DNA from 4 places in the Streptomyces sp. NPDC085931 genome. Region 2 is predicted to be linked to each of the others. Evidence: riboswitches for the same ligand, from Rfam matches in the RefSeq annotation. Region 2 holds a riboswitch; each other region holds the start of a gene.
The links. A riboswitch is a leader RNA that binds a small molecule or an ion and turns the genes downstream of it on or off. The one in region 2 is predicted to bind cyclic di-AMP.
Positions count from the first base shown of each region.

Region 1 (5,342 bases), on a different contig from region 2:
GGTCCTGGGCCAGCAGCGAGTCCAGCGCCCGGGCCAACTGCCCGGCCCGCTCCCGGGTGGCCACGACGACACTGGCGTACGGCGGCTCCACCGGCGCGGCGGCATCCGCCGCGACGGCCTCCGTTGCGACGGCATCCGCCGCGGCAGCTTTCGCCGCGACCGCCCCCGTCGCGACGGCCTCCACCGCGGGGCGCTCCACCGCGGGGCACTCCGCCCGCGCCCGGGCCGCCAGCACGGCCCGCGCGTCCGCCCCCTCCGGTATGTGCCCGAGCAGCGTGCCCACCGGGCGGCCCTGCCGTCTGACCAGGACGAACACCTCGCCGTGGGTCACCGGCGGGCTCCCCGGGCCGGGGCTGAGCACTGCCTCCTCGCCGTCCAGGTCCAGCTCGGCGACCTGGACGGCACCGATGGCCAGGAACCGCCGAATCTCCTCCTGCGCACGCGCCGAACGGACCATGCGCCCTCCCCCCTCGTCGTCAGGTACGGCGCAGCCGGGCCGCGCCCTTCAGGGTCCGCGCGGCCAGCGCCGCGAGCCGCGGCCGGGCGCGGACGAAGCTGTGCGCGCGGCGCGCCGGCTCGCGGCTCAGCCAGTGCAGTGCCGCGCCCGCCCCCGGCCGGATCACCGCGCCCTCGTACACGGGCAGTTCGCCCGTCTTCAGCGCGTCCTTGTACTCGGCCGCGCCCCGCCCCAGGTCGAGCGTGGCGATGCCCGCGGCGGCCGCCGCCTCGGCCATGCGCAGGTGCAGCACCAGACCGGGCGAGAACCTCGCGAACTCCGGCTCGTAGGCCGGGAACCAGCAGGCCAGCACCGACGCCGAGCGCAGCCCGAAGTGCGCGGCGACGGGCCGGTCCCCGGCGTACAGCACGGACAGGGTGCCGCTGCACTCCGGCGCCCGGGTGCGGGCCAGGTGCCCGACGAGCCGGGTGATCCACTCTTGCGCGAACCGGTCCCGGCGGCCGGTCCTGCGGTACTGCGCCGACTTCCACTCCATGAGCGTGCGCAGCGCGGCCGGGTCGCGTTCGTCGAACACGAACCGCACCTCGCCGACCTGCCGGCCCAGCCTGCGCTCCTTGGCCAGGGTGGTCTTCAGGAACTTGGGCGACTGGGCGCGCAAGCCCGACTCGTAGGTCTCGTAGCCCTTCTCCACGTCGACGACGTAGGTGGCGTGCTCCTCCGCCGCGTGCGGGACGAACAGCCGCTGCTCCGCCTCCAGGTTGTCGAAGGCGAAGGACGACAGCGAGCAGGCCCGCAGCAGTTCGCCCGGCTCCAGGTCCAGGCCGGCCCGCAGGATCGCGCCCTGCGCATCCGAGACGCCGAGCCCGATGGCCCGGCCCTGTCCCAACGGGCCCCGTTCATGGGGCAGGAAGCCGGCCGGCTCCCGGCCGTCGTAGACGACCGCGACCCGGGCCCGCGGCCTCACCAGACCGACGGCCTCGGTGAACTCCGGTTCCATGAAAGGGTTGCGCGGTGCCTCTGAGGCGGCGCGCAGCGCGCGCCAGCGCTCCCTCTCCTGCTCGCCGAGCTCCCCGGGCCCGGCCACGCGGATGCGCCCACTGCTCAACCTGACCCCCCGATCAAGTCCCCCTGGACACATGGAAGGTACCGCTCGATGCGGCCCCTCGGGTAGGTAGCGGACCATGTTGTTGCCAACTGGTGCAGAGGCCTTCAACCGGGCAATCGGCGTGCGCCCGGCAATCGGCGTGCGCCGTGCGATGAAACGAACGGGCGCGTTGTCCGTATTCTCTGATCATGGCCGCACCCCTCGCATATTCACTCATCGCCACCGACCTGGACGGGACGCTGCTGCGCGGCGACGACACCCTGTCCGACCGGTCCCTCGCCGCACTCGCGCGGGTGGCGGACGCCGGTGCCCAGCACCTCGTGGTGACGGGCCGCCCGGCGCCGAGAGTGCGGCCGCTCCTGGACGACCTGGGGTGCACGGGGCTCGCGGTGTGCGGGCAGGGCGCGCAGGTGTACGACGCCGGCGCGCACCGGATGCTGTGGTCCGTCACGCTCGACCGGGAGCTGGCCGAGACGGCCCTCGGGAAGATCGAGGCCGAGGTGGGGGAGGTGTACGCGGCGGTCGACCAGGACGGGGTCGACGGGCTCACGCTCATCGAGCCGGGCTACCTCATGCCGCACCCGACGCTGCCCGCGGTGCGGGTCGACCGGCGCGACGAGCTGTGGGGCGAGCCGATCAGCAAGGTGCTGCTGCGCCACCCCTGTCTGTCGGACGACGAACTGGCGGCGACGGCCCGCTCGGTGGTGGGGTCACTGGCGACGGTGACGATGTCGGGGCCGGGCACGGTCGAGCTGCAGCCGTGCGGTGTCACCAAGGCGACGGGGCTGGCGCTGGCCGCCGAGCACCTGGGGCTGCGGCCCGCGGACACCATCGCCTTCGGTGACATGCCCAACGACATCCCGATGTTCGACTGGGCGGCGTACGGCGTCGCGATGGCCAACGGCCATCCCGAACTCAAGGCCGTGGCCGACGAGATCACGCTGTCGAACGAGGACGACGGCATCGCCGTCGTCCTCGAACGACTGCTGGGCGGGACGGCTCAGTACGGGCCGTTGACGTTGTCGATCGAGCCGTAGCGGTCGGCCGCGTAGTTGCAGGCCGCCGTGATGTTGGCGACCGGGTCGTACGGGTCGTAGGGGGTGCCGGGCACGTGGTAGGCGGCGAAGGTCGGGTCGATGACCTGGAGCAGGCCCTTGGACGGGGTGCCCTTGGCGGCGTTCGAGTCCCAGTTGTTGATCGCCTGCGGGTTGCCGGACGACTCCCGCATGATGTTGCGGTAGATGCCGTCGTACGAGCCCGGGATGCCCTGCTGGGCCATGATGTCGAGCGCCTCGCGGATCCATCCGTCGAGGTTGTTCGCGTAGGTCTTCGCGGCGGCCGGGGTGGCCCGGGTCACGCCACCGGCCGGCTCGGCCGGGGCGGACGACTGCGTGGCCTTCTTCTCGGCGGCGGCCTTGGCCGTGGCCACCTTGAGCTTCAGACCCGCGTGGATCACCGCCGGGTCGTCGCCGACGGCGGCGCGGTTGGCCTTGTAGAGCTGCTTCCAGCCGCCGGAGACGTCGTACTTCTCCGCGATGCCGTACAGCGTGTCGCCCTTGGCCACGGTGTACGTGAGCGACGTGGCGGGCTGGGCCGCCTGCGGCACGGTCTGCGCGGCCGGCACGGTCTGCGCGGCGGGCGCGCTCTGGGGCTCGGCGGCGCTCGCGTGCGTGGCGCCGAGGAGCGGCAGGGTCAGTGCCGCTCCGCCGGTTCCGACGGCGACGACACCACGGGTGATCGGGTTCCTGCTGGGGCGACGGTGCTTACCTCGTCCGGGCATGGCGATGTTCCTCTCCGGCGCCTGCGAGGTGAGCTGTCGGGTTCGGGCCGGGAGGTGCCCGGCCGCACACGGCGTGCTGCTGTCGTGCGCGGCTTCACCCCGAGCCGTTCCGCTGTCGTGCGGACCGGCGACTTACCTGGGTCCCCCGCTCCTGCCCTGCGTGAGTGAGTCGGTGTGTGTGGGGAGTCCGGGCGGCGGCAGGATTCGGCGGTCCGCCGGACTGGGCCGGAACGTATGCGAGAGCACATGCCGGGAACAAGCACCGGAGTCACACCAGGCACTGTTCGACCTTGGTCCGGGGGGATCGGACCGCTTGATCCTTTGCGCGAGCCAAGCCTCAACTCGCTTTCGGCGGAAGGCGAAACCGCCCGGTGCCCCGGTGGGGCCGGGGAAGGGCCGAAGTGATTCAATTCACTGATCACGACCCGGGGCGCAATGTCCCGCAAGAGGAATTTGCTTCGTTAATGCCGCAAATCTCGCATAGGTCGCGAATTCCCGGTAAGTCGGAACATGTCTGTTCTTATGAGCTGATCGAAAACATAGCGGTCGTGATCGGATACCACCCGGCCTGTAACCATGGGCGCTGGCGGTGATCGAAACGTGACCGGATACGCTGATCCGAGTGATGGCAGCGACCTATCGACAATCCGCGTAAGCACCGGCAGACACCAGCAGACAGGAGACCCCTCGTGACCGACGTCGGGCCGTTCGGGCTGAGCGTGCGGGACCAGGCTCTGGAGGCCGATGTCCAGGCCGGACTGGCGGCTGTCGAGGAAGGCCTGCTAGAGGCCACCAAGAGTGAGGTGCCCTTCATCACGGAGGCCGCCCAGCATCTGGTGCGGGCCGGCGGCAAGCGGTTCCGGCCGCTGCTCGTGATGCTCGCCGCCCAGTTCGGCGACCGGCACGCGCCCGGCATCGTGCCGTCGGCCGTGGTCGTGGAGCTGACCCACCTCGCCACGCTGTACCACGACGACGTGATGGACGAGGCCGCCGTGCGCCGCGGGGTGGACAGCGCCAACACCCGCTGGGGCAACTCCGTCGCGGTCCTCACCGGCGACTTCCTCTTCGCGCGCGCCTCGCACATCCTGGCCGACCTCGGCCCGGAGGCCGTGCGGGTGCAGGCCGAGGCGTTCGAGCGGCTGGTCACCGGCCAGATCCTGGAGACGGCCGGACCGCAGGACGGCCGCGACCCCGTCGAGCACTACCTCGACGTGCTGGGCGGCAAGACCGGCTCGCTGGTCGCCGTCTCCTGCCGGTTCGGCGCGATGATGTCCGGCGCCGACGAGACGGTCGTGGACGTGCTGACCCAGTACGGCGAGCGGCTCGGCGTCGCCTTCCAGCTCGCCGACGACGTCCTGGACATCGCCTCCGACTCCCACGAGTCCGGCAAGACCCCCGGCACCGACCTGCGCGAGGGCATCCCCACCCTGCCGGTGCTGCGGCTGCGCGAGCGGGCGGCCCGGCTCGGGCTCGCCGAGGACGTCGCCCTGTGCGAGCTGCTGGACTCCGACCTCACCGACGACGCCCGGCACGCCGAGGCCCTGCGCCTGCTGCGCGCCCACCCGGCGCTCGAACAGGCCCGCCGGGACACCGTCCGCTACGCCGAGGACGCCCGCTCGGCGCTGGCACCGCTGCCCGAGTGCGCCGCGAAGACGGCCCTGGTGGAACTGTGCGACGCGGTGGTGCACCGGGCCGGCTGACCGCCCGCCGCCCCCCCCGACCCCTACGGGTCGGGGGAGGAGCCGCCCTCCCGTGTCATACCCCAGCAGTACGCCGAGTTGAGTCCGGGGTCTGACGTATCTGCCTGGCCGATTTGGTCAGATGGAAACCACGGAAAACACCACTCCTCACCTGTTCGGGTGAGAATGGCGGCTCAGGGACGAGTGCGTGCACGACACGGACAGCCGCCGCCGACCACGGAGGTAGGGCACACATGGCACCGTACGCATCCGACGACAGCACGACCGGCGGGGAGGTCGACGAGCGGAACTCCCGGCGGC
Region 1 is NZ_JBITSK010000015.1:157,127-162,468, forward strand. Features, by position in the region: gene ACIGAN_RS28510 (glycosyltransferase) at 1-457, opposite strand, end outside; gene ACIGAN_RS28515 (GNAT family N-acetyltransferase) at 477-1,595, opposite strand; gene ACIGAN_RS28520 (HAD family hydrolase) at 1,751-2,599, shown strand; gene ACIGAN_RS28525 (transglycosylase SLT domain-containing protein) at 2,563-3,342, opposite strand; cyclic di-AMP (ydaO/yuaA leader) riboswitch at 3,346-3,527, opposite strand; gene ACIGAN_RS28530 (polyprenyl synthetase family protein) at 4,032-5,042, shown strand; gene ACIGAN_RS28535 (LolA family protein) at 5,276-5,342, shown strand, end outside.
Region 1: another riboswitch for cyclic di-AMP. It lies ahead of ACIGAN_RS28525 (transglycosylase SLT domain-containing protein); the one in region 2 lies ahead of ACIGAN_RS13850 (M23 family metallopeptidase).

Region 2 (5,342 bases):
GGCGCGCCCCCGACCCCGACTCGAGGCACGACCCACCCGCGCCCCCGCCACCGCCCCGACCCGGACTCGGCGCACGGCCCCGACCCGCACCGCAGCCGTCAGGCGAGGACGCGCGCCCCCACGCGCACCCTCACGCCACCGCGGCGATCCGCATCCGGATGTCCTCCGGCGACAGCGCGCCCTTGGCCGTCACATGGTCACCGGAGGACTCCCCCCGCAACCGCCGTCCGATCCACGGCACCAGGAACTCCCGCGCCCAGTGCACGTCGTCCCGCCGCACCTCCAGCGTCCCCCGCGGCGGCAGCGGCGGCCACGGCTGCTCGGGATCGGCCGGGACGTCCAGCCCCAGCACCTGCCCCGCGCGCAGCGCCACGCGTGTGTGCCCCTCGGGCGACAGGTGCAGCCGGTCGGCGTCCCAGGCCCTGCGGTCCTGCACACTGCGCAGCGACCACAGGTCGAGCACCGGGCAGCCGTACCGGTCGGCGATGGCCCGGACGTGTCCGTTGTACGTGGCGATCTTGCCCCGCAGGTGCTTGAGCACGGGCACGCCACGCGTGTCGAACCCGGTCGTCACCATCACCGTCCCGGCCACCGCCGTGAGCCGCGCCAGCGCCCGCTCGAAGCGCTCGGCCACCTCGTCCGGGTCGGTGCCGGGCCGGATGATGTCGTTGCCGCCGGCGCAGAACGAGACGAGGTCCGGGGCCATCTCGACGGCCCGCGGAACCTGGTCCGCCACGATCTGGTCGAGGAGCTTCCCGCGCACGGCGAGGTTGGTGTACCGGAAGTCGCCTTCGGGCCGGAGGTCGGCGAGCAGGACGGCGAGCCGGTCGGCCCAGCCGACGAACGCCCCGTCGGGGCCGGGATCACCGACACCCTCGGTGAAGCTGTCCCCCACCGCCACGTACGACCCGATCACTGCTCTGCTGTCACTCTTCGAATCGTCTGCCACAGCCGCTCATGATTCACCTTCGAATGTGACCTACGCGACCGTAGAAAAGGTTGACGGGCGGTGAGATAAGCCACTCCCAAAGTGTTCGCCAATTCCGGAATAGCCGACGCGTCAGGGGTGTTGCGGGGGAACCGCCGCACCCGGAAGCCGCCGGTCCGGACGTGGCCACCGCAGTCCCGCCCGGCGCCCCCGGTCGGTGGCCCGCGCCGGGGGCGCGCACGCCGAAGGCCGGGCCCCGGGGATCGGGGACCGGCCTTCGGCGGCGTGTCAGGTGCGACGACCGAGCCGGACCCGACCCGGGCCGGGCAGCCGGTCGCGCGACGGGTCAGCCGACGGAGACGCCGTGGGAGCGCAGGAAGGCGACCGGGTCCACGTCCGAGCCGTAGCCCGGGGCGGTGCGGATCTCGAAGTGCAGGTGCGGTCCGGTGACGTTGCCGGTGGCGCCGGACAGGCCGACCTGCTGCCCGGCCGTCACGGTCTGGCCGGCCGAGACGGAGAGCTGGGACAGGTGGGCGTACTGGGCGTAGTGGCCGTCGTTCAGCTTGATGACGACCTGGTTGCCGTAGGCGCCGCCCCATCCGGCGGAGACGACCGTGCCCGCGCCGACGGCCTTGAGGGAGGTGCCGGTCGGGACGACGAAGTCGACACCGGTGTGGTAGCCGCTGGACCACATGCTGCCGGACATGCGGTACGGGGTGCCGACGGTGGCACCGTCCACCGGCGAGCTGTAGCCGGCGGCGTTGCTCTGGGCGGCCGGCGCGGCGGCCGGCTTCGCGGCGGTCCGCGTCCCGGCGGACGAGGACTTCTTCGCGGGCTTCTGCGCGGGCTTCTCCGCCTTCTCGGCCGATGCCTTGGGCGCGGACGGCGCGGACGCCCGGGGGGCGCTCGCGGCGGCCTTCTTGCCGAGGGAGAGCTTCAGGCCCGGGTGGATCAGCGACGGGTCGTCGCCGACGGCGTCCCGGTTGCCGGAGTAGAGCTTCTTCCAGCCGCCGCTGACGTTCTGGTCGTCGGCGATCTTCGCGAGATAGTCGCCGGCCTTCACCGTGTAGGTGCGCGTGCCGGTGGCCTTCTCCGCGGCCTTCTTCTCGGCGGCCGGGGCGGCCTGGACGGCCTTTTCCACAGCCGCCTGCGGAGTGGCGGCGTGGGCGCCGGCGGCCCCCATGAGGGGAAGGGCGAGAGCGGCCCCGCCGGTTCCGGCGACGGCGATGGAGCGGGTGAAACGCTGGGTCTTGGGGCGGCGGTGCTTACCCTTCGCGGGCATGACGAATTCCTCTCCGTCGCCTGCGAGGTGAGCTGTCGGGTGCGGGCTGGAGATGCCCGGCCGCGGCGGGCGCGGCTTAACCCCAAGCCCGTTCCGGGAACCGGAACAGGCGTCTTACCTGTGGGTCCCCCGCTCCTGCCGTACGTCGGGTCAGTGTGTGCGGGCTCCGGGCGGCGGCAGGATTAGGCGTCCGTCCGGATTGGTGTGGAACGTAAGCGACCAGGACGCGACGGGACAAGCTTGCGGTTGCCCGTGGAGGCGTTTTTCTTGACGCGTCGGCACATTTTCCCGTCACCGAGCGTGGATTACGGATCTCCGGCTTTCCTCAATCGCCCTGAATGGGGCCCTGATTACGTGCGCATGGCAACAACACATCGTCACGAGTATGACGATGGTCACGCACCCCGTTCTCATCTCCTTTACGACCGGGGCACGTTATGGCGAAGCGGCCGAAGCGCCTTATTCGGACAAGAATGACTACTTCCGCTTAAGGCGGACCACGGTGGCGTCCAGGTCTCCGCGCAGCACGACCCGCAGTCCGTGGTGCAGCAGGACGGCCCCTCGGTGCAGTTCGCCCGTTTCGAGGCATTCGTACGTCGCCGCCGGATCGAGGCCGCGCAGCCGGAGCGCCGGCCCGGGGTCGCCGTAGCGCTGCGCCGGGAGCCAGGCGAGGACGACGGTCTCGTCGCCGAGGACGTACTGCACGGCGCTCGGCCCGCCCTCCGGGGGCCGCAGCCGGTAGAGGTCACCGCGCTGCACCACGGGGCGGATCTCCTTGTAGCGCGCCACCCACTGACGCGCCTCGGCGAGTTCCTCCTCCGTCCACTTCGTGAGGTCGCCGCCGACCCCGAGGACCCCGGCCATGGCGCTGACGAACCGGAACCGCAGGGAACTGGCCCGGTGGTTGAGCATGGCGTTCGGACTGTCGGTGACCCAGGCGGCCATCACGCGCGCGGGGTGGATTTGGCTGAAACCGTGCTGGATGGCGAGCCGGTCGAGCGGGTCGGTGTTGTCGGAGGTCCACACCTGGTCCGTACGGCTGAGCACGCCCAGGTCGATCCGGCCTCCGCCGCCCGAGCAGGACTCGAAGGCCACGCCCGGGTGGGCGGCCCGCAGCCGGTCGAGCAGGCCGTACAGGGCGCGGACGTGGTCGACCCACAGCCGCTGCGGGTAGCGGTCACCGGGCCAGCCGGCGTCGGTGAAGCAGCGGTTGAAGTCCCACTTGACGTAGTCGATCGGGGCGCCGGCCAGGAGCCCGTCGAGCTGCCCCCACAGGTACTCCTGGACGTCCTCCCGGGCCAGATTCAGTACGAGCTGATTGCGGAACTCCGTCCGCTTTCGTCCCGGTTGGTACTGCACCCAGTCCGGGTGGGCGCGGTACAGGTCGCTGTCCGGGTTCACCATCTCCGGCTCGACCCAGATGCCGAACCGCATGCCGAGGCCGTGCACATGGTCGGCGAGCGGCTTCAGCCCGCCGGGGAAGCGCTCGGGGTTGGGCGTCCAGTCGCCGAGCCCGGCCCGGTCGCCGGTGCGCGCCCCGAACCAGCCGTCGTCGACGACGAACAGCTCGACCCCCAGGGCCGCGGCCCGCTCGGCGAGCGCCCGCTGCTGCTCCTCGGAGATGTCGAACCCGGTGGCCTCCCAGGAGTTGAACAGCACCGGCCGGTCCTGCCCGGCGTCCGGGATCACGTAGGCCCGCTGGTACGCGTGCCAGGCGCGGCTCGCCCCGCCGAAGCCGCCGCCGCTCCACAGCCCGGCGAAGACGGGGGTCGTGTACGACTCCCCCGTGCCCAGCGTCAGCAGGCCCGAGTCGTCGTGGCCGGCGCCGCCGGTGATCTGCACGCGCGCGTCGGGGAGCTGCGCCACGGAGATCCGCCAGGAGCCGGACCAGCCCAGGGCGCAGCCGTAGACCTCGCCGTGCTCCTCGGTCGCGTCGGTGTCGAGGGCGACCCAGGGCAGGTGCTGGTGGCCGGTGTGACCGCGCCGGCTGCCGATCACCTTCTCGCCGTAGGTCAGCGCGGAGCGCACCAGCCGGGACTCGGCGCCCCAGCGGCCGTGCAGCTGGGACAGCCGCCAGCTGTCGCGGTCGGGCAGGGTCCAGGTCGCGGAGTCGGCGCGCAGCACCTCGACCTCCGGCCCCTGGTTGTCCAGGGTGGCCCAGCGCTCGACGACGTCCGAGGAGGGGCGCATCCGGTAGTGCAGGGTGATGGCCAGGCCGTCGTCCCGGAAGCGCAGACGCAGCTCGCCGTCCTCGGTCTCGTACCCCTCGTGGACCCATGCGGTGCCGCGCCGCCCGGCGGTGCGCACGGACAGGGCGGGGCGGACGAAACGGGGGCCGCCCTCGACCGGGTACTCCTCGCGGCCGTCGAGCGGGGACTCGAAAGGCCAGTACTCCGGCAGGGGGCGCAGGGCGAGGGCCTCGGCGTCGGCGAGGGTGATCCGGGGGCCCCAGTGCAGATGCAGCAGTTCGTCCCGGTCGGTGACATGGAGGGCGTAGCTGCCGGCCGGGCCGGAGAGCACCCAGGTACGACCGTCTTCCGAGATGTCCAGCATCGAGACCTCACAGATTCGGACAAGCACGACCAGGGACGATCAATCAGCAACATCATCGAGGCCGGTGGGCGCATCGGGCAACGCCTGTGGACACCTCATTGCCCCTGGCAGGCATGTCGTATCGTCGAGTGGTGCCCGCCGCCGAGCCCGCGTCGGCGGCGCCGATGGGGAGGAGCCCACGTGACACAGCAGGTCCCGTCGACCGAGCCCGAGCTGGCCGGAGTGCGCAACTTCCGCGACGTGGGCGGACTGCCGACCGTGGACGGGCGGCGCGTGCGGCAGGGCGTGCTCTTCCGCAGCGGCCACCTGGCGCACGCGACCGCGGAGGACGCCGCCTTCCTGGCCACGCTGGGCCTGCACACGGTCTTCGACTTCCGCAACGCCGCCGACCAGAAGCTCGAGGGCCCGGACGTCGAGCTGCCGGGCGTGCGCAACGTGAACCTGCCGCTGAGCGACCCGGCCGACGGCGCCGAGTTCTGGCGGATGGTCCGCGACGGGGACCTGGAGCAGCTGCGCGCGATCCTCGCGGACGGCAAGGGCGCGGACCGGATGATCGCGTCCTACCGCATGATCATCAAG
Region 2 is NZ_JBITSK010000006.1:67,280-72,621, reverse strand. Features, by position in the region: gene ACIGAN_RS13855 (SGNH/GDSL hydrolase family protein) at 131-916, opposite strand; gene ACIGAN_RS13850 (M23 family metallopeptidase) at 1,275-2,210, opposite strand; cyclic di-AMP (ydaO/yuaA leader) riboswitch at 2,215-2,376, opposite strand; gene ACIGAN_RS13845 (alpha-galactosidase) at 2,688-4,763, opposite strand; gene ACIGAN_RS13840 (tyrosine-protein phosphatase) at 4,944-5,342, shown strand, end outside.

Region 3 (5,342 bases), on a different contig from region 2:
ACCTGGCCGGGGGTGAGCTGCGGTTCGGCGTGTCCGGTCCCGTCGAAGCCCGTCGCCGTCGCCGCGCCCGCGAGGGCGATCGTGGCGGCCGTGCGGGCCGTGCCGCCACCTGTCGAGCGCTGTCGGGGCTTGCGGTGCGCTGCCACTCTTCCGGCCACGTCCTTTCCTCGACCGCCGGTGGGTGCGTACGGCCGTCGGGGGAGCGGACAGCGGCCTGCGCGCGTCCGGCGACGGCCCGCACAGGGGAAGCGGGCCGCCGCCGGACCTTCTCGGCGGTGGTGTCCGACTGCCGCCCCTGGCCCGGGCGGCGGTGGGGAGCCGGGCACCTGGTGGAGGACGCTAAACCTGGGCGTGCGGGGCCGGGGGCGGGTGCGCGGAAGTGTTTCGAGAGGACCGGCGGTGACCGTATGTGACCGTGAAGCCTCCGGGGCGCCGTCCACTCGACTCAGCGTGATGACCGATGCGTGGATTTCCCGGGCGAGTGACGGTGATCGGGTGCTATGGCGCATATATGCACCGGTGGGCCGGTGTCCGGCGGCGCCGGGGCCCCTGATTAGGCTCCGGCCCCATGGACGTACTCATCCACCTCTTCGTCGGTCTGCACATCATCGGCATCGCCGCGCTCCTGGGCGGCTTCCTCACCCAGCTGAAGGCGATGGGCCGGGGCACCGCCCGCTACACCCCCGCGATGCTGCACGGCGCCCTGACGATGCTGGTCACCGGGGTGATCCTGGTCGGGCTCAACCAGGCCGACGACCAGTCCGTGAACAACATCAAGATCGGCGTGAAGCTGGCCCTGCTGATCGTGATCCTGGGCCTGGTCTACGTGAAACGGGACGACGAGAAGGTGGACAAGGGCCTGTTCGGCCTGGTCGGGCTGCTGACGGCGGCGAACGTCTTCATCGCCGTCCTGTGGACCTGACCCCGGCGGGACCTGACCCGGCGCGGACCGCCGCTGCCGTCCGGGCGGTGCACGCCAGCCACAGCGCCACCGCGAGCCACAGCAGTGCCCGGCCGACGGCGTCGAGCCAGGGGGCGTCCAGGGCGGCGGCGACGGCCAGCGTCGCGGCCGCCGTCACGGCCGCGCCGAAGACACCGGCCCAGCGGCGCACGTCGAAGCCGTGCCGGGGCCACATCAGCTCGGCGGTGAGCAGGGCGACCCAGCACACCAGGGTGAGCACCAGCAGGGCGACGGTGACCCGGCTGAGGACGGTGTGATCGTCGTCGTTCCACACGTACAGGCGGCCGCTGCCGGCGCTGAGGAGCCGCGCCCCGGCCAGTGCCGAGACGGCGAGCGCGCCGCCCGCGAGCCAGTGGTCCCCGAGCCCGTCGGTCACTTCGCGCGGGGCGAAGCGGAACAGGGCGAAGCCGTACCGGATCAGCCCCAGCCAGAACAGCACCATGGCGGCGTGGGCGGGCCAGGCCACCGACTCGGCCGCGGCGAGCGTGGCGCCGAGCACGGCGAGCCCCTGGGTGGCCACGCAGCGCAGGAACACGGTCCCGCCGCGGCCCGGATCCCCGGCGGCGAGCAGCAGCGTCCAGAGCAGTGCCGCGAGCGCGAGCAGCGCCGCGGCGGGCGTCTGCCGGCCGGCCGCCGAGACACCGGCGCCGAGCAGGGCGGTGGCCGCGGTGAAGGTGTGGGCGGCCGGTGCCTGCGCCCGCCACGCGGCCCGCGGCAGTCGCAGCACGACGTACGCCACGGTCCCCAGCCAGGCCGCGCAGGCCGGGACGAGGGCGATGCGGGAGAGGACTCCGTACCCCGCCGAGTCGAGACCTGCCGACAGGGTGCCGGCGGTCAGCGCGTAGGTCGCCCACAAGGTGGCGAACCGGGAGGGGCCGGGCATAGCGCCGATGCTAGAGAGCGGCGCGCGGGTTGGGTGAGGGGCACGCGCGCGTGCCCCTCAAAAACGCACGGGACCCCTCAGGCCGGCCGCACCACGCTGTGGACGGCCGACTCGCCGTCGTAGTAGACCGACTCCTCGCGCACGTACGCGCCCGGCTTCGGGGCGTGGATCATCATGCCGTTGCCGATGTAGAGGCCGACGTGGGTGATGTCGTCGTAGAAGAACACCAGGTCACCGGGTTGGGCACGGGACAGCGGGACGGTGGTGCCGGCGTCGACCTGGTCGTAGGTCGTGCGCGGGAGGGTGACCCCGGCGGCCTTCCACGCGGCCTGGGTGAGGCCGGAGCAGTCGTAGGAGCCGGGGCCGACGGCGCCCCACACGTACGGTTTGCCGATCTGGGCGCGGGCGAAGGCCAGCGCCTTGCCCGCCTTGGTGGCGTACGAGGAGCCGGCCGGGACCGGGGACGTCGGGGAGGCGGGGCCCGCGGCGGTGCCCGACGGGGCGCTGTCCTGCCGCTGGGCGGCCTCTTCCCGGGCCTTGTCCCGCGCGGCCTGCTCGCGGGCCAGCTCGGCGGCCCTGCGGGCGGCCTCCGCCCGCTTCTCCTGCTCGATCGCCGCGAGCCGCGCCTTCTCCTCGGCGGTCAGCTGCGACAGCAGGTCGCGGGCGGCGGCGAGCTTGCGCTGGACGGTGGCCTTGGCCGTCTTCAGATCGCTCTGCGACGCGGTGAGCGTCCGCAGGCTCTCGGTGGCCTCCTGGCGCTTGCGCATCGTCTCGGACTGCTGGGTGACGTAGTCGTCGACCGCGCCCTTCTGGCGGCCGGTCATCCGGTCCATCAGCTGGGACTGGTCGACGTAGTCCTGCGGGGTGTCCGCGAGCAGGAACGTGGCGGTGTCCGGTGCGGCGGCGCCGGTGCGGTACTGGGCGGCGGCGAAGGAACCGAGCTTCTGGCGGGCCTCGTTGAGCTTCTCGGTGCGCTCGGCGACGTCGTCGAGGAGGGTGCCGACGCGCTTGCGCTGCTTCGCGGTCTTCTCCTTGGCCGCGTTGTACTTGTCGGTCGCCGACTCGGCCTGGCGGTACAGGTCGTCGACCTTCTTCTCGACCTCCTCCAGGCTGGGCTTGCCGTCGGCCTCGGGGGCGGCGTTGGCCGACTGGGACAGCAGGGCGACGGAGGTGAGGGCCGCCGTTGCGAGGGCGGGGGTCCGTATGCCTGCCACGCGCGTGCCCGAAGGACGCGACTTACGGTGCGACGCCAAGGGAGGCGACTCCTTCCAAGGTTCCGCCTACCGGGTTAGCTGTCGGGTTCGGGCGGGTGGTTCGGAAGGGTTGCCCTACGGCCTTCCCGGGGAGGGAGTCGGGCCGATTCACCCCAGGTTCTCGGTGGGTCCCCGGCTCCGGCTGCCGCTGCGGCACACCGGACTCGGCGGAGGCCGCGCGGCCCGGCGACGTTCGCCGGTGGGGGTCATGCGGCCCGGTCGCACCGTAGCCAACTCGTGTGGCGCCTGTGAAGGTTGATGGGTGATATGCCCGATACATTTTCGTGACCTTACGTCGGAGCATCGCTGAGCGTGAGGGAGTGGGGGTAATTGGTCCTGAGTCGTCCCGAATCGGGCCCGGTGTCGCGCGGCGTGATCACGCCATTCCGGACGGCGACGGCGGCCCGGCGACCGGGCACGAAGGCCCGGTTCCGGGGCGATGTTCTCGGGGCGGCGGCGGGCTGTCAGTGGGGCGCCCTAGACTCGGAGAGCGATGAGCAGCCTCTTTGACGACAACTTCCTGGCGAGTCTCCAGGCCCAGCGGGGCCCCGCGGACGAGCCCCCGCCGCCGCCCGAGGACGATCACGTTCCGGAGTCGATCCCGGACGATCTGTTCGGCGGGAAGTTCGACGTGCCGCCGGACCGGGACACCCACTACCGGGACGGCGCCCCCCGCCCCGTGATCGACTCCGCCGCGCTGCTGGACGGGCTGAACGACAACCAGCGCGCCGCCGTCGTGCACTCCGGCTCCCCGCTGCTCATCGTGGCCGGCGCCGGCTCCGGAAAGACCCGCGTGCTCACGCACCGCATCGCGCACCTGCTCGCCGAGCGGGACGTCCACCCCGGCCAGATCCTCGCGATCACCTTCACCAACAAGGCCGCGGGCGAGATGAAGGAGCGCGTCGAGCAGCTCGTCGGCCCCCGCGCCAACGCCATGTGGGTCATGACGTTCCACAGCGCCTGCGTGCGCATCCTCCGCCGCGAGAGCAAGCGGCTCGGCTTCACGTCCTCCTTCTCGATCTACGACGCCGCCGACTCCAAGCGCCTGATGGCCCTGGTCTGCCGCGACCTGGACCTCGACCCCAAGCGCTTCCCGCCGAAGTCGTTCAGCGCCAAGATCAGCAACCTGAAGAACGAGTTGATCGACGAGGAGGACTTCGCCGCCCAGGCCACCGACGGCTTCGAGAAGACCCTCGCCCAGGCCTACGCCCTCTACCAGTCGCGGCTGCGCGAGGCGAACGCCCTGGACTTCGACGACCTGATCATGACCACGGTCAACCTGCTGCGCGCCTTCCCGGACGTCGCCGAGCACTACCGCCGCCGCTTCCGGCACGTCCTGGTCGACGAGTACCAGGACACCAACCACGCGCAGTACGCCCTGGTCCGCGAGCTGGTCGGCACCGCCGAGCACCCCGTGGACGTACCGCCGGAGGCCGAGATCCCGCCCGCCGAGCTGTGCGTCGTCGGCGACGCCGACCAGTCGATCTACGCCTTCCGCGGCGCGACGATCCGCAACATCCTCCAGTTCGAGGAGGACTACCCGAACGCGACGACGATCCTGCTGGAGCAGAACTACCGCTCCACGCAGACGATCCTCAGCGCCGCCAACGCGGTCATCGAGCGCAACGAGTCCCGCCGCCCCAAGAACCTGTGGACCAACGCGGGCGCGGGCGCGCTGATCACCGGCTACGTCGCCGACACCGAGCACGACGAGGCCCAGTTCGTCGCCGACGAGATAGACCGCCTCACGGACGCCGGCGAGGCGAAGGCGGGCGACGTCGCGGTCTTCTACCGCACCAACGCCCAGTCCCGTGTCTTCGAAGAGGTCTTCATCCGCGTCGGCCTGCCCTACAAGGTCGTCGGCGGCGTCCGCTTCTACGAGCGCAAGGAGGTCCGGGACGTCCTGGCCTACCTGCGCGTCCTGGCCAACCCGGAGGACTCGGTGCCGCTGCGCCGGATCCTCAACGTCCCCAAGCGGGGCATCGGCGACCGGGCCGAGGCGATGATCGACGCCCTCGCCCAGCGCGAGAAGATCAGCTTCCCGCAGGCGCTCAAGCGCGTCGACGAGGCCTACGGCATGGCCGCGCGCTCCACCAACGCCGTCAAGCGGTTCAACACGCTGATGGAGGACCTCCGCACGATCGTCGAGTCCGGCGCCGGACCGGCCACGGTGCTGGAGGCCGTCCTGGAGCGCACCGGCTACCTCGCCGAGCTGCAGGCCTCCACCGACCCGCAGGACGAGACC
Region 3 is NZ_JBITSK010000023.1:44,324-49,665, forward strand. Features, by position in the region: gene ACIGAN_RS33810 (C40 family peptidase) at 1-146, opposite strand, end outside; gene ACIGAN_RS33815 (hypothetical protein) at 569-922, shown strand; gene ACIGAN_RS33820 (hypothetical protein) at 900-1,844, opposite strand; gene ACIGAN_RS33825 (C40 family peptidase) at 1,922-3,097, opposite strand; cyclic di-AMP (ydaO/yuaA leader) riboswitch at 3,105-3,277, opposite strand; gene pcrA (DNA helicase PcrA) at 3,591-5,342, shown strand, end outside.
Region 3: another riboswitch for cyclic di-AMP. It lies ahead of ACIGAN_RS33825 (C40 family peptidase); the one in region 2 lies ahead of ACIGAN_RS13850 (M23 family metallopeptidase).

Region 4 (5,342 bases), on a different contig from region 2:
CCTCACCGAGAACGAGGCGGCGGCCATGGCCTTCATCCTGCTGTTCGCCGGTTTCGAGACGACGGTCAACCTCATCGGCAACGGCACCTACGCCCTGCTCACCCACCCCGAGCAGCGCGCCCGCCTGCAGGCCTCCCTCGCCGCCGGGGAGAGCGGCCTGCTGGAGACCGGAGTGGAGGAACTGCTGCGCTACGACGGCCCGGTCGAGCTCGCCACCTGGCGGTTCGCCACGCAGCCGCTCACCATCGGCGGGCAGCGGATCGACGCGGGCGACCCGGTCCTGGTCGTCCTGGCCGCCGCGGACCGGGACCCGGAGCGGTTCGCCGACCCGGACGTGCTCGACCTGTCCCGCTGCGACAACCAGCACCTCGGTTACGGCCACGGCATCCACTACTGCCTCGGCGCCCCGCTCGCCCGCCTGGAGGGCCAGACCGCCCTCGCCACCCTCCTCACGCGCCTGCCGGACCTCCGCCTCGCGGCGGACCCGGCGGAGCTGCGGTGGCGCGGCGGGCTCATCATGCGCGGGCTGCGCACCCTGCCGGTGGAATTCACCCCGAGCGCAAAGTGACACGCCCTCAACTCTGTGATCTTCACGTGATCTGCGCGGCATGAACTTGTGACAAGTGATCGTGTGCCGATACGTTCACCCATCAGCGCGGCCGGGGACTCCCGGGCCGCGTGGGTCACTGCTGTCTCGCGAAAGGTATCCGCATGCTCTCCGGGAACGGTCGGCACCGCCGCCCCCGCCAGGCTCCGGCACTCCTCGTTGCGGCCGGAGTGACCGGCTCCGCCATCGCGATCCCGCTCCTCGGGGCCTCCGGTGCCAGCGCGGCCGACGGCACGACCTGGGACCGGGTCGCGGACTGCGAGACGGGTGGTGCCTGGAGTCAGAACAGCGGCAACGGCTACTACGGCGGCCTCGCCCTCTCCCAGGAGGACTGGGAGAACTACGGCGGTCTGGATTACGCGCCGAGTGCCGATCTCGCCAGCCGCTCCCAGCAGATATCCGTGGCGGAGAGAATCCTCGCCGACCAGGGGGTCGGCGCGTGGCGCACCTGCGGGCTGCTCTCGGGCCTCGAGCAGGGCGCGTCGGGGGAGTCCGGCAAGTCCGGTTCGCCCGATGAGTCCGCTCCGGTGGACTCGTCCGGCCTGCTCGACTCGCCGGGATCCGAGTCCTCCGCTTCTTCCTCGCCTTCGGAGTCCCCGGAGTCCCCGTCGCCTTCCCCGTCCGCATCACAGTCGCCTGACGGCTCGTCGACTGCTCGGGACGATTCCGCCAAGTCCGACAAGTCGCCCGACTCCCGTCCCTCCGGCCGGGCGTCCGACGGCTCGCCCTCGGCCACGCCCGAGGGGGAAGCGTCCGGCAACTCCCGGACGGCGGGCGAGGCTTCGGACCGCGCGGACCGCGGCTCCGGCCGTCACCGGGGTCCCAGCGCCGAGGAGAGCGCCGAAGTCGCGGGCGGCCACGAGAGCGGTTCCTCGGGCCGGCACGCCTCACGCGGCGACGCGGGTGCCGGCGAGGCGTCCGAAGGTGCCTACATCGTCGGCGTCGGCGACAGCTCCTGGTCCATCGCCGACTCCCTCAACGCGGGCGGCGGATGGCAGGAGTCGGCCACCGGGGACGAGAAGGCCGCCGACGGCGCCGCGGACCTCGTTCAGCCCGGTCAGACGCTCACCGCGGAGGGCGAAGCGGACGAGCGGTAGCCCATCGGGCAGTGCGGAAACGAGGGTCGAAGTCACCGCGAAACCGGGTGAGTTAGCGTCATGTTTCGCGCCGTATGTCCCGTATAAGTGCGGTGAGAGATAGATCTCAGAAGCCCTGATCGTCTTTGAAATTCCGCCGATCATCTGTCTACGGTCGTGACCGCTCGTCAATGCGAGCCCCGGCTGCCGCAACGCCGAATCCTGCCAGCGGCCGCACGGGAACAGTCGTCGCGTCAAGCGCCGTAGGCAGGAGCGGGGGACCCAAGGTAGGTGCCCGACCGGCCGGTTGCGCCGGAAGGGCTTGGGGTGGAGCCGCGTCCCGTGAGGGGCGTGGCCGGGCAACTCAACCGGCCCGAACCCGACAGCTCACCTCGCAGGCGTCGGTGAGGGGATCTCTCCATGCTGTTTTCCGGCAAGGGCACGCACCGCCGTCCGTCCAAGGCCACTCGCGCCATCGCCATCGCCGGTGTCACCGGTGCCGCCGTCGCCGCCCCGCTGATGGCGGCCGGCAACGCCTCCGCCGCCACCGCCTCCGAGTGGGACGCCGTCGCCCAGTGCGAGTCCGGCGGCAACTGGTCCATCAACACCGGCAACGGCTACTACGGCGGTCTGCAGTTCTCCGCCTCCACCTGGGCCGGCTACGGCGGCACGAAGTACGCCTCCACCGCTGACCAGGCCACCAAGGCCCAGCAGATCGAGATCGCCGAGAAGGTGCTCGCGAGCCAGGGCAAGGGCGCCTGGCCGGTCTGCGGCAAGGGCCTGTCGAGCGCCGGCTACACCGGCGGCGGCTCCACCGACTCCGGCAGCTCCGCGCAGAGCCAGAGCCAGAGCCAGCAGAGCACCGAGACCCGCGAGACCCAGCAGCAGCCGGCCTCCCGCTCCGACGAGCGCCCGGCCGCGAAGAAGACCGTCACCACCCCGACCGGCAAGAAGGTCAAGAAGGGCGACGGCGAGTACAAGGTCGTCAAGGGCGACACCCTGAGCTCGATCGCGGCCGAGGAGAAGGTCAAGGGCGGCTGGGAGAAGCTCTTCAAGCTGAACAAGGACATCGTCGAGGACGCCAACCTCATCTACCCGGGCCAGCAGCTGCACCTGAAGTAAGCAGCCGGTCCACCCCGTCCCCACGGGCTCCCCGTCCCGATGCGTCGTCCCCCGTACGCACCGGGACGGGGTTTTTCGGCAATCGGCTTTGTTCCGTTCGGAAACAATTTACTCTCGGTTCTGTCCATGGGGTGGGCGACCCGGTGGCCGATCGCCCGGAGCCGGTTAGGCTCATGTCGCGAGCCACCACGGCCCGCACCCCGCCGGGTCCACGCGACCCGCGTCACCGCGTCACATAAGAAGGAGATGCTCGTGCCGTCCATCGACGTCGTCGTAGCCCGGGAAATCCTGGACTCCCGAGGCAACCCCACGGTCGAGGTCGAGGTCGGCCTCGACGACGGCAGCACCGGCCGTGCCGCCGTCCCGTCCGGCGCCTCCACGGGCGCCTTCGAGGCCATCGAGCTCCGCGACGGCGACTCGAACCGCTACCTCGGCAAGGGTGTGGAGAAGGCCGTCCTCGCGGTCATCGAGCAGATCGGCCCGGAGCTGGTCGGTTACGACGCCACCGAGCAGCGCCTGATCGACCAGGCGATGTTCGACCTGGACGCCACCGACAACAAGGGCTCCCTCGGCGCCAACGCCATCCTCGGCGTCTCGCTCGCCGTGGCCCACGCCGCCTCCGAGGCCAGCGACCTGCCGCTGTTCCGCTACCTGGGCGGCCCGAACGCGCACCTGCTGCCGGTGCCGATGATGAACATCCTGAACGGCGGCTCGCACGCCGACTCCAACGTGGACATCCAGGAGTTCATGATCGCCCCGATCGGCGCGGAGTCCTTCTCCGAGGCCCTGCGCTGGGGCGCCGAGGTCTACCACACGCTGAAGAAGGTCCTGAAGAGCAAGGGCCTGGCCACCGGCCTCGGCGACGAGGGCGGCTTCGCCCCGAACCTCGGCTCCAACCGCGAGGCCCTCGACCTCATCCTCGAGGCCGTCAAGGAAGCCGGCTACACCCCCGGCGAGCAGATCGCCCTGGCGCTCGACGTCGCCGCCTCCGAGTTCTACAAGGACGGCGTCTACACCTTCGAGGGCAAGGAGCGCTCGGCGGCCGAGATGACCGAGTACTACGCGGAGCTCGTCGACGCGTACCCGCTCGTCTCCATCGAGGACCCGCTGTTCGAGGACGACTGGGAGGGCTGGAAGACCATCACCGACAAGCTCGGTGACAAGGTCCAGCTCGTCGGCGACGACCTGTTCGTCACCAACCCCGAGCGTCTCGCCCGCGGCATCGAGGAGGGCGCGGCCAACGCCCTGCTGGTCAAGGTCAACCAGATCGGCTCGCTGACCGAGACCCTGGACGCCGTCGAGCTGGCCCAGCGCAACGGCTTCAAGTGCATGATGTCCCACCGCTCCGGCGAGACCGAGGACGTCACCATCGCCGACCTGGCCGTCGCCACCAACTGCGGCCAGATCAAGACCGGCGCCCCGGCCCGCTCCGAGCGTGTCGCCAAGTACAACCAGCTGCTGCGCATCGAGGAGATCCTCGACGACGCGGCGGTGTACGCCGGCCGCAGCGCGTTCCCGCGCTTCAAGGGCTGAGCGCCGAAAGGCCCCCAAGAGGCAGCGTCGTACGTACGTCCCCGTACTCGGTCCCGTACCGTGTCCGGGGACGTACGCGCGTATGACGGTGCAGCGGGAGGCGGACAGACATGGCCGTGAAGGACCGGGACCGGTTCTCCACCGCGACCAGGATCCGGCTGCTCGGCGAGCAGACCGCGGCCCGGGTCTACCGGTCCCAGACCAAGCGGCAGGCCCGCCGCTCCCGGCTGACCGGCCGGGCCGCGCTGCTCGCCCTGGTGATGTGCTCGCTGATCGTGGCCCTGGCCTACCCGATGCGGCAGTACGTCTCCCAGCGCGCCGAGATCGAGGACCTGCGGCGCGAGCAGCAGCAGGCCCGGGAGCGCGTCGAACGCCTGCGCGACCTCAAGGCGCGGTGGCAGGACGACGCGTACGCCGAGCAGCAGATCCGCCGGCGGTTGCACTACGTCATGCCGGGGGAGACGGGCTTCATCGTGATCGACCCGCACGCGGCGAAGCAGTCGCGCACCGACCTCGGGGCGGCCGACCGCCCCTGGTACGCGAACGTCTGGGACGGGGTCGACAAGGCCGACGCCTCCGACCAGTGACCCGCCCCGGTTGTCCCGCAGAACTCCCAGAGAAAGACACCCTGAAGACAGTCATGGAAACGCCCCCGCCGACCACCCCGCGCACCGAGCCCACCGACGCGGACGTCGAGGCCTTCAAGCAGCAGCTCGGTCGGCCCCCGCGCGGCCTGCGGGCCATCGCGCACCGCTGCCCCTGCGGACAGCCCGACGTCGTCGAGACGGCCCCGCGGCTGCCGGACGGCACGCCGTTCCCCACGCTGTACTACCTGACGTGCCCGAAGGCCAACTCGGCCATCGGCACGCTGGAGGCGAACGGCGTGATGAAGGAGATGACCGAGCGCCTCGCCTCGGACCCGGAGCTGGCGGCGGCCTACCGGGCGGCGCACGAGGACTACGTCCAACGCCGCGACGCGATCGAGGAGCTGAAGAACTTCCCGA
Region 4 is NZ_JBITSK010000007.1:413,100-418,441, forward strand. Features, by position in the region: gene ACIGAN_RS17695 (cytochrome P450) at 1-568, shown strand, start outside; gene ACIGAN_RS17700 (transglycosylase family protein) at 712-1,704, shown strand; cyclic di-AMP (ydaO/yuaA leader) riboswitch at 1,933-2,099, shown strand; gene ACIGAN_RS17705 (transglycosylase family protein) at 2,104-2,805, shown strand; gene eno (phosphopyruvate hydratase) at 3,058-4,338, shown strand; gene ACIGAN_RS17715 (FtsB family cell division protein) at 4,449-4,925, shown strand; gene ACIGAN_RS17720 (DUF501 domain-containing protein) at 4,979-5,342, shown strand, end outside.
Region 4: another riboswitch for cyclic di-AMP. It lies ahead of ACIGAN_RS17705 (transglycosylase family protein); the one in region 2 lies ahead of ACIGAN_RS13850 (M23 family metallopeptidase).